3 regions of the Pseudomonas sp. GWSMS-1 genome follow, and region 2 is predicted to be linked to each of the others. Evidence: predicted binding sites of a transcription regulator. Region 2 holds the regulator's gene; each other region holds the start of a gene.
The links. The regulator sigma-54, encoded in region 2, starts transcription at its own class of promoters, with help from an activator protein. The targets are predictions, from matches to a motif close to ANTGGCATNNANNTTGCTNT.
Positions count from the first base shown of each region.

Region 1 (5,727 bases), on a different contig from region 2:
CAACAGCAAATTCAAAGGGCTCGTCAGTGCCCTGCGCGGCGATTAATAGGAGCCTGAAGCTATGTCACTTTCCAGTGTTTTCAACATCGCCGGAATGGGTATGAGTGCCCAGAGTACTCGCCTGAATACCATTTCCAGCAACATTGCCAACGCAGAAACGGTCTCATCAAGTATTGATCAGACATATCGCGCGCGGCATCCAGTATTCGCCACCGTGTACCAGTCAGCGCAAGGCGGTGATCGGGGTTCGTTGTTTGCCGATCAGGACAATGCCGGTGCGGGCGTACAGGTATTGGGCGTGGTCGAGGACCAGAGCAGCCTGATGCCGCGCTATGAGCCGAACCATCCGGCGGCCGATGAGGGTGGCTACGTTTACTACCCCAACGTCAACGTGGTGGAAGAGATGGCCGACATGATTTCCGCCAGCCGGGCCTTCCAGACCAACACTGAAATGATGAACACCGCCAAGCAGATGATGCAGCGCGTATTGACCCTGGGTCAGTAAGCCAACGAATAAGGAGTGCAGAGTGATGAGTGTTGTTGGCGATGTCAGTGGTTCGGCGCTGGACCAATACCAGATCAAGCAAGGCAGCAGCCAGAATAAAGAGCTCGGGAAAAACGAGTTTCTCAACTTGCTGGTGGCTCAGTTGAATAACCAAAATCCGCTGGAGCCGCAAGGCAATGGCGAGTTTATCGCCCAGTTGGCGCAGTTCAGCCAGGTTGAGGGGATTGAGAAGCTCAATACCAGCATGGGCTCTTTGCTGAGCGGTTACCAGTCATCCCAGGCGCTGCAGGCTTCTTCGTTGGTCGGACGTAAGGTCATCGTGCCTACGGATAAGGCGGTGGTTGATACCAGTGAGAGCTTTAAGGCGAGCCTCGTTCTGCCAGCCAGCAGCAGTAACGTCTACGTCAATATCTATGACAAGGCCGGTGCTGCTGTGGGGCGGGTCAACCTCGGTGAGCAGGCGGCCGGCAATGTCAGCTTTATCTGGGATGGCAAAGACAGCAGCGGCAACCTTTTGCCGCCGGGTACCTACAAGTTTGAGGCGCAGGCTACTTATGCCGATGGGGCTAAAGGCCTATACACCATGCTACCGGCCAACGTTGACAGCGTGACGCTGGGTGGCAGCGAGTTGATGTTGAATCTGGCGGGGCTTGGCAGTGTGCCTATGTCGCAAGTACAGGTTATCGGTCAGTAACTAACAGGTTTAAGCCGCCGGCTGTCCGGCAGAGGAGTTTTCCATGGGTTTCAATATCGGTCTTAGTGGTTTGCGCGCCGCGACCAGTGACCTCAACGTAACCGGTAATAATATCGCCAACGCCGGTACTGCTGGGTTTAAACAGTCGCGTGCCGAATTTGCCGATGTGTATGCGGCGTCTGTGCTGGGCTCCGGTGCCAACCCGCAGGGCAGTGGTGTGCTGCTGGCCAGCGTGTCTCAGCTGTTTAACCAAGGCAATATCAACACCACGCAAAATGCCTTGGACCTAGCAATCAATGGCGCTGGTTTTTTCCAGACCAGCAATAACGGCGAAATCAACTACACCCGTGCCGGTTACTTTGGGACGGATCGCGACGGCTTTATGGTCAATAATTTCGGCTATAAGCTGCAAGGCTATGCGGTGGATGCCAACAATAACCTGCAGAATGGCGTGGTTACCGATTTGCAAATCCAGTCGGCCAGTCAGGCGCCGTTGCCGACCAGTAATCTGGATCAGGTCTTTAACCTCAATTCGACCAATACCGTGCCGACCACGGTGCCGTTCGATCCTGCGGACCCGACGTCTTACAACTCGTCGACCTCGACCAATATCTACGATAGCCAGGGTAACTCCCACGTTTTTACTCAGTACTTCCTTAAGACCGGGCCGAATACCTGGCAAATGAATGTGCTGATCGATGGGCGCAACCCGGATGATCCGGCGTTGACCACGCCATCTTCGGTCGATCTGCAGTTCACCACGGCGGGTCAGTTGGATGTTCCCGCTTTGATTGCCTCAGCGCCCACCGGTTTTGCCGTAGAGTCTGATGGCACTATCAGTCTTACCACCTGGGTGCCTGCTGCTCCCGATAGTTCGGTGCCGCCGGTATGGTCTGGTAACGGTGCGGACCCCGCACCTCTTCCCGCAGGGATGAATATCGATCTGCGCCAGGCGACTCAATTCGCTAGTACCTTTGCGGTCAGTAGCGTCAGTCAGAATGGCTACACCACGGGTCAGTTGGCTGGGTTGGAGATTGACGATGCCGGGGTGATTTTCGCGCGTTATACCAATGGACAGTCAAACATTCAGGGTCAGGTGATCTTGGCTAATTTTGCTAACGTACAGGGTTTGACTCCTGTCGGAAAAACCGCTTGGGCGCAGTCCTTTGCCTCGGGCGAGCCGGTTGTTGGTACCCCACGCAGCGGCACTCTGGGTGCTTTGCAGTCCGGCGCACTGGAAGACTCCAACGTTGAGCTGTCCGATCAGCTGGTTAACCTGATCGTGGCGCAGCGCAACTACCAGGCCAACGCGAAAACCATCGAAACCGAAAGCGCGATCACCCAAACCATTATCAACCTACGTTGATAATGGCTGCCTGCGGCAGGCAAGTGCTTGTCGCCGGCGGCAAAAATACGCCGCCGCGGTTTTTAAAAGGCTCCCTTATGGAGCCTTTTTGTTTTTAAAATCGATATTTATCAATGGCTTATGAATATTTTCCGGATGCTGGCATAGGCATTGCTTTATACCTTGTATAGAGCAGCGGGCGACACGCCCAACTCGGAGAATAACCATGGACAAGATGCTGTACGTTTCCATGACTGGCGCCCATAACAACACCCTGGCCCAGCGTGCCCACGCCAACAACCTGGCAAACATCACCACCAATGGTTTTCGCCGGGATTTTGAACAGGCGCGTTCCATGCCGATTTTTGGTGACGGTTTACCGTCGCGGGTCTACGCCATGAGTGAGCGTCCCGGTACCGACTTCACCCCGGGCTCGTTGCAGGAAACCGGGCGTGATCTGGATGTGGCAGTGGGCGGCAAAGGCTGGCTAGCAGTGCAGGCCCCCGATGGTACTGAGGCCTACGTGCGCACTGCCAGCTTGAACGTCGATGCCCTCGGTGTGCTGCGTACCGGCAACGGCTTGCCGGTGATGGGCAACGCCGGGCCGATTGCAGTCCCGCCTGAGCAGAAAATCGAAATCGGTAAAGACGGCACCATCAGTATTCGTGCCCTCGGTGAGGCGCCAAACGTGTTGGCTGAGGTTGACCGGCTAAAGCTAGTCAACCCAGATCTTAAACAGATGGAAAAGGGCACCGACGGCCTGATCCGCTTCAAGGGCCAAGGTCCTGTGCTGGCGGATGCCAATATGGAAATCACCTCGGGTTTTCTCGAGTCAAGCAACGTCAACGCCGTGGAGGAGATGACAGCGATCCTCTCTTTATCCCGCCAATTCGAGCTGCAAGTGAAGATGATGCGTACCGCCGAAGACAATTCGTCGGCTATGGCGCGCGTCTTGCAAATGACCTAATTATCAGCACGCGGCGTCGGTAAATCGACGCCCGAGGAGAATCGATATGCTTCCGGCACTGTGGGTCAGTAAGACGGGCCTTACCGCTCAGGACATGAACCTGACCACCATTTCCAACAACTTGGCCAACGTCTCGACCACCGGCTTTAAGCGTGATCGTGCCGAGTTTGAAGACCTGCTGTATCAAATCCGCCGTCAACCCGGCGGCCAGTCCAGCCAGGACAGCCAATTGCCCTCTGGTTTGCAGTTGGGTACCGGTGTGCGTGTCGTCGGCACGCAGAAAATTTTCACTGCCGGCAGCCTGCAAACCACCGAACAGCCGTTGGATATGGCGATCAATGGTCGCGGTTTCTTCCAGGTGTTGCTGCCTGACGGCACCGTTTCCTATAGCCGCGACGGTAGCTTTCACCTCAACTCCGATGGCCAGGTGGTGACCTCCAACGGTTACGCGCTGGAGCCCGCCATCGTACTGCCCAACGAAGTGCGCACGTTTACCGTGGGCGAAGACGGCACCGTGTCGGTGACTACGTCCGGCAACCCGCAGCCGCAGATCGTTGGCAACCTGCAGACCGCCGACTTTATCAACCCGGCGGGCCTGGAAGCGATCGGCAACAACCTGTTCCTGGAAACCGCTTCCAGCGGCGCGCCGCAGGTCGGTACACCGGGCTTGAATGGCCTGGGTACCACGCTGCAGAACACCCTGGAAAACTCCAACGTCAGTGTGGTCGAGGAACTGGTGAACATGATCACCACCCAGCGCGCCTATGAAATGAACTCCAAAGTCATTTCCACTGCGGATCAGATGCTTGGCTTTATTTCGCAGAACCTTTGATAGCTAAGGCCCGTTAGTCGCGTGACGGCTGGCGATGTCTTGAGCGCAATCAGTAAACGCTTGATCGGGTATTGCTGGCGAACGTTACACACGCCACCCCACGCAACGCATGAGGTAGTAAATATGAACCGGCTGATTATCATAAGTGCACTGCTTGGCCCTCTGGCTTTGAGCGGCTGCATGGCGCCCGCGCCTAAGCCGGACGACCCCTATTACGCACCGGTCATGCCGCGTACTCCACTGCCCGCCGCGCAGAACAATGGCTCGATTTATCAGGCAGGCTTTGAGAATGGTCTGTTCAGTGACCGCAAGGCTTATCGGGTCGGCGACATTATCACCATCACCCTGAACGAGCGCACCCAGGCCAGCAAGAACAGCAGCAGTCAGATCAGCAAAGACAGCTCGGCCAACCTGGGCGTACCTAATCTGTTCGGCATGGCCGTGTCGCCGAAAAACCCATTGGCCGGTATTGGCGCTTTGGGCATGACCAATGACAACCTGGGGCTGGATGCCAGCTTTGATGCCACGCGTTCGGCTGACGGCTCAGGTGCTGCGGGGCAGAGCAACAGCCTGACCGGCTCGATTACCGTATCGGTGGCCGAGGTGATGCCCAACGGTATTTTGCTGGTGCGCGGTGAAAAGTGGATGACTCTTAACACCGGCGATGAGCTGGTGCGGATTGCCGGTCTGGTGCGTGCCGATGACATCGCCACCGACAACACCGTGTCCTCGACCCGTATTGCCGATGCGCGCATCACTTACTCGGGTACCGGTGCCTTTGCCGATGCCTCGCAACCGGGCTGGATGAGCCGTTTCTTTCTTAGCCCAATGTGGCCGTTCTGAGGATGGCCAACATGACGCTTAGTAAATACCTGATTACCGCTGTCGCCCTGTTGCTGGCCTCTGTTGCTCAGGCCGAACGGCTCAAAGACCTGGCTAGCATCCAGGGCGTGCGTACGAACCAGCTGATCGGCTACGGCCTGGTTGTTGGGCTTAATGGCAGCGGCGACCAAACCACCCAGACGCCCTTCACCGTGCAAACCTTCAACAACATGATGGCGCAGTTTGGCATCAAGGTGCCGGCCGGCGGCAACGTACAGCTGAAGAACGTCGCGGCGGTATCGATCCATGCTGACCTGCCGGCGTTCGCCAAGCCTGGCCAGACCATCGACATCACCGTTTCTTCTATTGGTAACGCCAAGAGCCTGCGTGGCGGCAGCCTTCTGATGACGCCACTTAAAGGGATCGACGGTAACGTTTATGCCATCGCCCAGGGCAACCTGGTGGTCGGTGGTTTTGACGCCGAAGGCGGCGACGGCTCGCGTATCACCGTTAACGTGCCGTCGGCGGGGCGCATTCCCGGTGGTGCAACGGTTGAGCGGCC
Region 1 covers NZ_JBMHHV010000005.1:2,426,309-2,432,035, reverse strand. The annotation lists gene flgB (flagellar basal body rod protein FlgB) at 1-46, shown strand, start outside; gene flgC (flagellar basal body rod protein FlgC) at 62-505, shown strand; gene flgD (flagellar hook assembly protein FlgD) at 531-1,199, shown strand; gene flgE (flagellar hook protein FlgE) at 1,243-2,565, shown strand; gene ACEPAJ_RS15010 (flagellar basal body rod protein FlgF) at 2,771-3,511, shown strand; gene flgG (flagellar basal-body rod protein FlgG) at 3,558-4,343, shown strand; gene flgH (flagellar basal body L-ring protein FlgH) at 4,467-5,186, shown strand; gene ACEPAJ_RS14995 (flagellar basal body P-ring protein FlgI) at 5,198-5,727, shown strand, end outside.
Region 1: ACEPAJ_RS15010 (flagellar basal body rod protein FlgF) is a predicted target of sigma-54. The motif match lies at 2,703-2,722, and genes of this name have one in related genera.

Region 2 (5,727 bases):
ATCACTGCCATGATGCTTTTGCCATCCACCAGGCTATCGGCACTGCGACCGACTTTGACCTGACAAGGAAAGCGCCCGGCAACGCCAACAAATTTGGCAGCCGCACGGGCATGCAGGCCAAGCTTGTTGATAATGGTGATTTCGCAGGCGGGCATCGCGGCAATTCCTTAGCTGAGGTCGCGGTGGCGAATCTGGACATTTTTTAAAATGGGCTTCAGCGTTTCGCCCAGGCGGTTGGCCAGGTATACCGAGCGATGATGCCCGCCAGTACAGCCGATCGCCACCGTGACATAGGCACGGTTACTGGCGGCAAAGCGCGGTAGCCATTTGGTCAGGTAGGCAAGGATGTCTTGGTACATCTCTTCAACATCGGCCTGGGCGGTGAGGTAGTCGACAACTGGCTGGTCGAGCCCGGAGAAATCGCGCAGGTCTGGCTTCCAGTAGGGATTCGGCAAGCAGCGCACGTCGAATACCAGGTCGGCATCCACCGGCATACCGCGCTTGAAGCCAAAAGATTCAATCAGGAATGCCGTGCCCGGCTCGGGCTGGCTAAGCAGGCGTAGCTTGATGCTGTCACGCAGCTGGTACAGGTTGAGGTGTGTGGTGTCGATTTTCAGGTCGGCCAGGTCGATGATCGGGCCTAGCAGCAGGCTTTCATCCGCGATGGCTTCAGCCAGCGAGCGATTCTCGTTGGTCAGCGGGTGGCGCCTGCGGGTTTCCGAGAAACGTTTGAGTAGGGTTTCTTCGTCGGCGTCCAGGTAGAGCACATCGCATTTGATGTGCCGGGCGCGAACCTCTTCGAGCAGCTCGGGGAAACGCTTGAGATGGCTCGGCAGGTTGCGCGCATCGATGGACACCGCGACCTGCGGATGCAGTAGCTCGGTATGCAGCAGGGCGCGCTCGGCCAGTTCTGGCAGCAGCCCGGCGGGCAGGTTGTCAATGCAGTAGAAACCGTTGTCCTCGAGCACATCGAGGGCCGTGCTCTTCCCGGAGCCGGAACGACCGCTAACGATGATCAGGCGCATGTCTAGGCTCGATTGAGTTGGCTTTGTACGTCAACCACCACTTGATACAAGGCTTCGCTACTTTCGGCTTGGCGCAGGCTGGCACGCACGTCGCTGCGGTCGAGCATGCTAGCGATCTGCCGAAGCAATTCCAGGTGAGCGTCAGTGGCGGCCTCTGGCACCAGCAGAACAAACAGCAGATCGACGGGGGCGCCATCAATGGCGTCGAAGTCGACCGCGGCGTCCAGGCGCAGCAGGGCGCTGATCGGTGCAGTGCAACCCGGCAGGCGACAGTGCGGTATGGCAATGCCATTACCGAAGCCGGTTGAACCCAGTTTTTCACGGGCAATCAGGCTTTCGAAGATGTCTTGGCCATCCAGGTCAGGCAGCTCGCGTGCTACCAGGTTGGCAATCTGTTCGAGAACACGTTTTTTGCTGCCGCCCGGCACGTTCACTAGGGAACGGCCGGGGGTCAGGATAGTTTCAAGTCGGATCATAGGAGATAGACGACGTCAGCGGGCCATAGCGCCTTGTTGACGATCGAGCTGTTTTTCCTTGTGTTTGATGAGTTGTCGATCGAGTTTGTCGGTCAGTAAATCGATGGCGGCGTACATATCGTCATGCTCGGCATTTGCGACGACTTCACCGCCTGCAATATGCAGGGTCGCTTCGATTTTCTGCTTGAGTTTCTCGACCTCCATGATGACTTGTACATTGGTGATCTTGTCGAAGTGGCGTTCTAATCGGCCGAGTTTTTCGCCGATATAGTCGCGCAGGGCGTCGGTCACATCCAGCTGGTGTCCACTGATGTTGACTTGCATACCGCTTTCTCCTTGTTACCGTGTGTAAGAGGCAGGCAAGAGGCCTGCCGCCGGAACACTGTGGCGTGGAAGACTCTGGCAGAACGGATTCGGCATTAGCTCTACTGGCTGTGTAGCTGTATGGCCGCGTAGCGAAAAAGCCTTGCCTGAAAGGTTCTGTGCAGTGTGACGGATCTTCCTTCTTAGTGCCGCCTTAGATCAATCGTTTGCGCTCGCTGGAGGGCGCTATTCCGAGGGACTCACGGTATTTTGCGACCGTACGGCGAGCGACTTGAATGCCTTGTGCCTCCAGTAGACCAGCGATCTTGCTGTCACTCAACGGCTTTTTCGCATTTTCCGCCGCGACCAGTTTTTTGATGATGGCGCGGATCGCTGTCGACGAACATTCGCCCCCTTCAGAGGTGCTGACATGGCTGGAAAAGAAGTACTTCAGCTCGTAAATGCCGCGCGGGGTGTGCATGAACTTCTGCGTTGTTACCCGTGAAATAGTCGACTCGTGCATCCCTACGGCTTCGGCAATGTCGTGCAGCACTAGAGGCTTCATTGCCTCGTCGCCGTAGTCGAGGAAGCCGCGCTGGTGTTCGACGATCTGCGTGGCGACTTTCATTAGGGTTTCGTTGCGGCTTTGCAGGCTTTTGATAAACCAGCGCGCTTCTTGCAGTTGGTTGCGCATAAAGGTGTTGTCGGCGCTGGAGTCGGCGCGCTTCACAAAGCCGGCGTATTGCGCGTTAACCCGTAGGCGCGGCATAGCTTCTTGGTTCAGCTCCACCAGCCAGCGCTCGTTGTGTTTACGCACGATCACGTCGGGCACCACGTATTCCGGCTCGCTGGACTCTATCTGCGAGCCGGGGCGCGGGTTGAGGGTCTGGATCAGATCGATGACCTGGCGCAGCTCATCTTCCTTGAGCTTCATGCGGCGCATCAGCTGGCTATAGTCGCGGCTACCAAGCAGGTCGAGGTAATCGCTGGTCAGGCGCAGGGCTTCGCTCAGCCACAGTGTTTTTGCGGGGAGCTGGCGCAGTTGCAGGAGCAGGCATTCGCCCAGGTTGCGCGCGGCAATGCCGGTGGGCTCGAATTGCTGAATGCGGTGCAGCACGGCTTCGACTTCATCGAGTTCGATGTCCAGCTCGGGATCGAATGCGTCGACCACTTCTTCCAGAGTTTCTTCCAGGTAGCCTTGGTCGTTGATGCAGTCGATCAGGGTTACAGCAATCAGACGGTCCTTGTCCGACATCGGCGCCAGATTGAGCTGCCAGAGCAGGTGGCTTTGCAGGCTCTCACCGCTGGAGGTGCGGGTGGTGAAATCCCACTCGTCATCATCGTTGCTGTTGTTGGGAAGGCTGCTAGCACTGGTTTGGTAAATATCTTCCCAGGCGGTGTCAACGGGCAGCTCGTTGGGGATGCGCTCACCCCAGTCGCCTTCTTCCAGGTTGTCCACAGTCTGAGTGGTTTCCTGGTAGCTGGTTTCTTGAAGGGGGGCTTCAGCCTGCTCACTGGTATTGGCGCTTTCTGCGCCATCGGCCATGGGGTCCGAGTTGTCGAAGTCATCGCCTTCTTCTTGGCGTTCGAGCATCGGGTTGGACTCCAAGGCTTCCTGGATCTCTTGTTGCAGATCCAGGGTCGACAGTTGGAGCAGACGGATGGCCTGTTGCAGCTGCGGTGTCATCGTCAGCTGCTGGCCCATTCTCAGGACGAGCGATGGTTTCATTGCAGACCTTATTTACCGGCGTCTGTGCGCAATCCACTACAGGGCGTTTTTAAAAACGCCACCAGGAAGCAAATTATATGCCTGACTCTAAAGCTTTTGCCTAGCCTTGGCTGCAACAGGCTTGAGAAAAGCCGTGGTTACAGCCGGAACTCATGCCCCAGGTAAACTTCTTTTACTGTCTGGTTGGCCAGAATGGTCTCGGCATCACCTTCGGCGATCAGTTGGCCATCACTAACAATGTAAGCCGTTTCGCAAATATCCAAGGTCTCGCGAACATTGTGGTCGGTGATCAATATACCGATGCCCTTGGCCTTGAGGTGATGGATGATCTGCTTGATGTCGCCCACAGAAATCGGGTCAACACCGGCGAAGGGTTCGTCGAGCAGGATGAACTTGGGGTTGGTCGCCAGAGCGCGGGCAATTTCCACGCGGCGGCGCTCACCACCAGACAAACTCATGCCGAGGTTGTCGCGGATATGGCTGATATGAAACTCCTGCAGCAGGCCTTCAAGTTCCTTGCGGCGTGCGGCGCCGTCGAGGTCATTGCGGGTTTCCAGGATGGCCATGATGTTGTCGGCCACGCTGAGCTTGCGGAATATCGAGGCTTCCTGTGGCAGGTAACCGATGCCCGCACGAGCGCGGCCATGCATGGGCTGATGGCTGACGTCGAGGTCGTCGATCATCACGCGGCCCTGATCAGCCTGCACCAAGCCAACGATCATGTAGAAACAGGTGGTCTTGCCGGCACCGTTGGGGCCGAGCAGTCCGACGATCTGCCCGCTGTCGATGCTCAGGCTGACGTCGCGCACGACCTGGCGGCCTTTGTAGCTTTTGGCCAAGTGTTGGGCTTTCAATGTGGCCATTATTACTGCGCCTGCTGGTCGGCTGGTTTGTTCTTCGGCTGGATCACCATGTCGATGCGCGGACGTGGCGCTGTGACGTTGGTGCCTGTGGCGCGGCCGGCGTTGACGATCTGGCGCTGGGTGTCATAGACGATTTTCTCGCCTTCGAAGGTGTTGCCTTCTTGAATCACCTTGGCTTGGTCGATCAATACAACGCGATCATTGGCCATGAAGTATTGGATGGTCAGGCCGTAGGCTTTGACGACCTGCTTGTCGGCAGATGGCAGTTGTTCGTAGTAGGCCGGCTTGCCGACAGAGGTAAACACTTCGACATCGCCCTGGGCATTCTGGGTGATGGTCACGGTGTTGCCTGTGATTTTGAGTGTGCCTTGAGTAATCACAACGTCGCCGCGGTAGACCGCTACGCCTTGTTTGTCATCGAGCTCCGCGCTGTCAGCCTGGATACGGATTGGCTGTTCGCGGTCGGATGGCAGTGCCCAGGCGCTGACACTTCCGAGTGCGGCGCTGAGGCTGAGTAGTAGGGGGAGGGTGTTAACGAGCCTCATGCTGACCTCTTACGTTGGACAGCAGGAGCATCCTGCCGTCATTCATGTACGCTTTCATTCCTTGTGCCGTGGTCACCCCATTGGCCGCGACGATTCTAACGGCTTGCTGGGTCTGCGCATATTCCTTCTCGGGGAAGACGGTCAGGCGGCTGGTGGTGAGAACGGTTGGGCGGCCTTTGGCATCAGTGCGATCGACGCGCACGCGCTCGATCAATTCGACTTCCGTGCCGCCAGGGGAGACTTCGCCGCGCTCACTGCGGATTTTCCAGGGCAGCTCTGTGCCGCGGAATAGATTCATGTTCGGGCTGGTCATCAGGGAGATGTCGCTGGCCTTGATGTGCTCGACCTTATCGGCTGTCAACTCATAGTGCAGTTTGCCGTCGGTTTGGTATTGCACGGTATAGGTATTGGTGGCGTAAAAGTCGATCGCGTTGTCGGCGATGGCGCTGTCGGGCTGCTGATTAAAACCTTCTGGGCTGAGGTTCCAGTAGCCAAGTGCTGCCACCAGCGCTATGACACCGGTAAGCAGGGCAATGTTAAATAATTTGCGGTGCATGGCGGACCTTATAGGTAAGCGGCTTGAGCCGCTTCAAGTGTGCCTTGGGCGTGCATGATCAGCTCGCAGAACTCACGCGCGGCACCATCGCCGCCGCAAGCATGGGTAACACCGTGAGCATGTTGGCGAACAAAACCGTCGGCGCTGGCGACCGCCATGCCTAAGCCTACGCGGCGGATCACCGGTAGGTCGGGCAGGTCGTCACCCAAGTAGGCGACTTGTGCATAGTC
Region 2 covers NZ_JBMHHV010000003.1:402,174-407,900, forward strand. The annotation lists gene ACEPAJ_RS02785 (HPr family phosphocarrier protein) at 1-155, opposite strand, end outside; gene rapZ (RNase adapter RapZ) at 168-1,025, opposite strand; gene ptsN (PTS IIA-like nitrogen regulatory protein PtsN) at 1,028-1,501, opposite strand; gene hpf (ribosome hibernation-promoting factor, HPF/YfiA family) at 1,517-1,825, opposite strand; gene ACEPAJ_RS02805 (RNA polymerase factor sigma-54) at 2,019-3,533, opposite strand; gene lptB (LPS export ABC transporter ATP-binding protein) at 3,671-4,396, opposite strand; gene lptA (lipopolysaccharide transport periplasmic protein LptA) at 4,399-4,941, opposite strand; gene lptC (LPS export ABC transporter periplasmic protein LptC) at 4,928-5,497, opposite strand; gene ACEPAJ_RS02825 (KdsC family phosphatase) at 5,506-5,727, opposite strand, start outside.

Region 3 (5,727 bases), on a different contig from region 2:
AACGCTGTTTTCGTCACCGAGCAGGAAGCCGAAGCTTGGCAGGATGCCGCCTTCCGGGCTGGAGTACATGATGTGGTAGCCGATCACCAGGTACATGATGCTCGCGACTGCGTACAGGGCGATGTTCTTGGTGAGAATTTCAGTGGTGTTTTTGGCGCGCACCAGACCGGATTCGAGCATGGCAAAACCCGCTGCCATCCACATCACCAGAGCGCCGCAAACCAAAAAGTAGAAGGTATCAAAACCGTACTGCAGTGCAGTCAATGCTGTGTTGTCCATGGTTCACCTCTTGCCGTTACGCTTTTTAGCGCTATTCGGTTAAGGCGTCCGGGTTGGCGCCGGACGCACTCCGTGTGCTTACAGGTTGTAGCCGCGCTCGTTATGCAGGGCGAGATCGAGACCGATGGTCTCTTCCTCTTCACTGACACGCAGGCCCATTACTAGGTCGATCACTTTCAGGATTACGAAGGTCACCACTGCGGTGTACACCACCGTGAAGGCCACCCCTTTGAACTGAATCCACAACTGCGCCGCAATGTCTTCCACCGCGCCGAAACCGCCCAAGGCCGGCGCGGCGAACGCCCCAGTGAGAATAGCGCCGACAATCCCGCCCACGGCATGTACGCCGAACACGTCGAGGGAATCGTCATAACCCAGTTTGCGTTTCAGGCTGGTGGCGCAGAAGAAGCAGATCACCCCACTGGCCAGGCCAATCGCCAGAGCGCCCATCGGCCCCGCCGTACCGGATGCCGGTGTAATCGCCACCAGTCCCGCCACAGCACCCGAGGCAATGCCCAAGACGCTGGGTTTGCGATGCGTGATCCACTCGGCGAACATCCAGCTCAGCGCCGCTGTAGCGGTGGCAATCTGAGTGACCAGCATGGCCATACCGGCGCTGCCGTTGGCGGCCAGCGCAGAGCCTGCGTTAAAGCCGAACCAGCCGACCCAGAGCATGCTTGCGCCGATCAGGGTGTAGCCCAAGTTATGCGGCGGCATCGCAGTAGTAGGAAAGCCCTTACGCTTGCCCAGCACCAGACAGGCCACCAGACCGGCGATACCGGCGTTGATATGCACCACGGTGCCACCGGCGAAGTCGAGCACGCCCCAGTCCCACATCAGCGCCCCGTCGCCGCCCCAGACCATGTGCGCGATCGGCGCATAGACCAGGGTGAACCACACCGTCATAAAGACCAGCATGGCCGAGAACTTCATGCGCTCGGCAAAGGCACCGACAATCAGTGCCGGGGTGATGATGGCGAAGGTCATCTGGAAGGTGATGAAGACACTCTCCGGAATCCCAGCCACCAGGCTGTCCAGGGTCAAACCAGAAAGGAAGGCTTTGGAGAAACCACCGACGAAGGAATTGAGGTTGAGTACCCCCTGCTCCATGCCGGTCGTGTCGAAGGCCATGCTGTAGCCATAGACGACCCAAAGAATGCTGATCAACCCGGTAATCGCAAAACACTGCATCAACACTGACAGCACGTTCTTCGAACGCACCATGCCAGCGTAGAAAAGCGCCAGACCGGGGATGGTCATAAACAGCACCAGTACAGTGGCAACCAACATCCAAGCGGTGTCGCCGCTGTTCAGGCTGGTCTCTTCGGCCATGGCAAAGCCAGGAACGAGAGACAAAAGGGCTCCTAGCCCTGCGATTTTTCGCAGAGTCATGGTTTAACTCCTGGGGCGTGGGGTTCGTGCGGAGGCTTAAACTGCGTCGGTGCCGGTTTCGCCGGTACGGATGCGGATTGCCTGTTCCAGGTTTACAACGAAAATCTTGCCGTCACCGATCTTGCCGGTGTTGGCAGCTTTAGTGATGGCCTCGATCACACGATCGAGTTGATCGTCAGCGATGGCCACGTCGATTTTTACTTTTGGCAAGAAATCGACCACGTATTCAGCACCGCGGTACAGCTCGGTATGGCCCTTCTGACGACCAAAGCCTTTGACTTCAGTGACCGTGATGCCCTGCACGCCGATCTCCGACAGTGACTCACGAACGTCGTCCAGCTTGAACGGCTTGATGATGGCAGTGACTAGCTTCATGAAACTCTCTCCCGTGTATGGTGGACTTGCCCCAGGAATTACGAACCCGGTCCAAGTCTAAGCGCAGTGCCTGGCTTTTGTAATGCATCGCAGCCCTGATCCAACGGCACCGATACTCAGCAACCGCTCCCAACGAAACACTTCCCCGCTTCGCCTGACGCACCGGAACTGCATCAGTGCTTGCGTCACAGGAGACATAGCAGAAAGCTTGCCAGGTCAGGTAAAACCGATTTATTTCATGCAGTTACCCAGTAAACGGGCGTTTTAGCCCGGTAATAGCCAACAGCCAGCGCACAACAACGGTGCAACATCCCGCCAAGCTGCGCGCGAAAACCGTGCAAGCAGCCCCCATCCCGCGCCAATCGCACCCGGCAAGCCGGTTAAAACTGCGTGCTACACTGCCGCCATCTGTAAACGGAACCTCATTATGCTGCCACCTAAAGCCCTGCTAGACGCCCTGACCACCCATGCCTCGCGCCTGTTCAACGGCGATGCGCCCTTGCCGCGCAGTGAATTCGAAGCCCAGTTCAAGGTGCTGTTGCAAAGCGCCTTCAGCAAACTCGACCTGGTCAGCCGCGACGAATTCGACAGCCAGATGGTCGTCTTAGCCCGCACTCGCGCTCGCCTGGAGGCCCTCGAAGCCAAGGTCAGCGAGATGGAAGCCCGCAACGCAGATACCACCGCGCCCAACGAGTAATACCCGAGCGGATGCATCTGCCGATCAAGGAGTGATCGATGTCCCTGGCCATAGTCCACAGCCGCGCCCAAGTCGGCATTGAAGCGCCCGCCGTCACCGTCGAGGCCCACTTGGCCAACGGCCTGCCATCACTGGCGCTGGTCGGCTTGCCAGAGACCGCGGTCAAAGAAAGCAAGGACCGCGTGCGCAGCGCCATCCTCAACTGCGCCTTCGACTTCCCGCCCCGACGCATCACCCTCAATCTGGCCCCGGCCGATCTGCCCAAGGACGGCGGCCGCTTCGACTTGGCGATTGCCCTCGGCATTCTTGCCGCCAGCGGTCAGGTCCCCGTGGCGGTGCTGGAACAGCTCGAATGCTTGGGCGAACTGGCGCTCTCCGGGGCTATTCGCTCGGTTCAAGGCGTATTACCCGCAGCACTGGCGGCCCGCGCCGCCGGGCGCACCTTGGTGGTGCCCAAGGCCAATGCCGAGGAAGCCAGCCTGGCATCTGGGCTGACGGTGATTGCCGTCGAGCACTTGTTGGAAGTCGCCGCGCACCTCAACGGGCACACACCACTCGCGCCCTATCAAGCCCAGGGGTTGTTGCGCCACGTGCTGCCCTACCCGGATTTAGCCGAAGTGCAGGGGCAGATTGCCGCCAAACGCGCACTGCTGGTGGCCGCCGCAGGTTCGCATAATTTGCTGTTTACCGGCCCGCCCGGCACCGGCAAAACCCTGCTGGCCAGCCGCCTGCCCGGCTTACTGCCGCCCCTCAACGAGGCGGAAGCGCTGGAAGTCGCCGCCATCCATTCCGTGGCCAGCCACACGCCGCTGAGCGCCTGGCCGCAAAGACCGTTTCGTACACCGCATCACAGCGCATCGGGCCCGGCGCTGGTGGGTGGCGGTAGTCGCCCGCAGCCCGGCGAAATCACCTTGGCCCATCACGGCGTGTTGTTTTTAGATGAGCTGCCCGAGTTTGATCGCAAGGTGCTAGAAGTCCTGCGCGAGCCGCTGGAAAGCGGGCATATCGTGATTGCCCGTGCGCGCGACAAGGTCCGTTTTCCCGCGCGCTTCCAGCTGGTGGCCGCGATGAACCCTTGCCCCTGCGGACACTTGGGCGACCCTTCCGGGCGCTGTCGTTGCAGCAGCGAGCAAATCCAACGCTACCGCAACAAACTCTCCGGCCCTTTTCTCGACCGCATCGATTTGCACCTGACTGTGCCGCGTGAAACCACCCGCCTCAACCCCAGCACTGAGCCCGGCCCAAGCAGCGCCGAGCTGGCCGCCCAGGTGGTTAGAGCACGTCAGCAACAACTGGAGCGCCAAGGCTGCAGCAACGCACACCTCGACCTTAACGGCGTGCAGCAGCACTGCAGCTTGCCCGACGCCGACCGCCAGTGGCTGGAAAACGCCTGCGAGCGCCTGGGCCTGAGCCTGCGCGCCGCTCACCGCGTATTGAAAGTGGCACGCACCCTGGCCGACCTGGACGGCGCCGCAGATATCAGCCGCAGCCATTTGGGCGAAGCTTTGCAGTACCGCCCAAGCGGCGGCGCAGCCTGAATCACCGGCATAAAGAAGCCCCGCATGCGGGGCTTCTTGGATACAGCAGGGCAAAGCGGAGTGTTAGTCGCGCTGTGCGGCGTACTCACGGCAAGCGTCGCCAAACGCTTTGAAGATTTTCACCGAATGCGGGTTTTGCGCGGCCTGCCACTCCGGGTGCCATTGCACCGCCAAGGTGAACTGCTCAACGCCCGGCAGGTGAATTGCCTCAACCAAACCATCTTCGGCGTGGGCCAGAGCCTCAACGCCCTCACCCAACTGATCAAGCGCCTGGCCATGCAGCGAATTAACCGGGAACGCCTCATCGCCCATCAGCTCAGCAAACCAGCTGCCGGGCAGCGCCTGCACGGTATGGCTGTCGGCATACTGCACCGCCACTGGGTCGTTTGAGTCTTCACGGTGATCGTTCAAGCCCGGCACTTCGTAGGCTTTCTGGTGAATGGTGCCACCCAGCGCCACGTTAATTTCCTGCATACCACGGCAAATGGCGAACAACGGCAAACCGCGCTTGAGGGCCGCGCGAATCAGCGGAATATCAAACAGATCACGCTCTTTATCCTGGCCCTTGCTCGGGGTTTTGTTCTTTTGACCGTACAGCGCCGGGTCGATATTGCTCCCCGCACCCGTCAGGTACACACCATCGACCATGGACAGGTACTGGTCGATGTCATCGACGCCACAGCAGCTCGGGGCCAATAACGGCACACAGCCAGCTATCTCCGCCAACGGCGTGATGTATTTGTGGGTCATGACCTGATAAGCGTGGCCTTTGCGTTCCTGGGTGCCCATGGACATCAGGACCACCGGTTTACGCGCCGCAGGGCGCTTGTTGGTATCGTTGTTGGACATACTTCACCTTGGGGCCGGACAGCCGGCCATTGCTATGCAGGGCGTCAAACACTGTGGCACGCACCCTGTTGTGCGCGTGGCTTAAGGACTTAGAAGCCCCTGAACCCTGCGAGCAAGTCTGCCAAAGCCGTAAAATATGTCAAACGAATAAGTGCAAATTGTTTGACAAACGCCCATCAAGACAGCCATAAACTTGCGACTAAAAAACAATAAGCCATTGAAAAATAATAATAAAAACTTAAAGCGCGCAATTTATTAGTCCAATATTTTTTACGCCTGGCGCAACGCATTTAATCCCCTGGCAGACGCTGCACTGGCGGTAATTGCATGGCCGCTACGTCAGCCAACAGATAATCACGCAGCCGCCGGAAACGCTCCTGACCACGCCGCGCCTTGGGCCAAACCAGGTAGTAGCTGTCGCCGCTGGGCACTGCACTGGGCCAAGGCAGACCGAGCCGCCCTTGCGCGACATCCTCGGCGACCATCACCAAGTCACCGATGGATACGCCATAACCGCGCGCGGCCGCCACGATGCCCAGCTCCAGGGTGTCGAACACCTGGCCACCCTTGAGCGGCACTTGATCGGCCAGCCCCATG
Region 3 covers NZ_JBMHHV010000005.1:235,251-240,977, reverse strand. The annotation lists gene ACEPAJ_RS04445 (ammonium transporter) at 1-279, opposite strand, end outside; gene ACEPAJ_RS04440 (ammonium transporter) at 358-1,671, opposite strand; gene glnK (P-II family nitrogen regulator) at 1,708-2,046, opposite strand; gene ACEPAJ_RS04430 (accessory factor UbiK family protein) at 2,474-2,743, shown strand; gene ACEPAJ_RS04425 (YifB family Mg chelatase-like AAA ATPase) at 2,782-4,281, shown strand; gene ACEPAJ_RS04420 (gamma-glutamyl-gamma-aminobutyrate hydrolase family protein) at 4,345-5,130, opposite strand; gene ACEPAJ_RS04415 (LysR substrate-binding domain-containing protein) at 5,421-5,727, opposite strand, start outside.
Region 3: glnK (P-II family nitrogen regulator) is a predicted target of sigma-54. The motif match lies at 2,243-2,262, and genes of this name have one in related genera.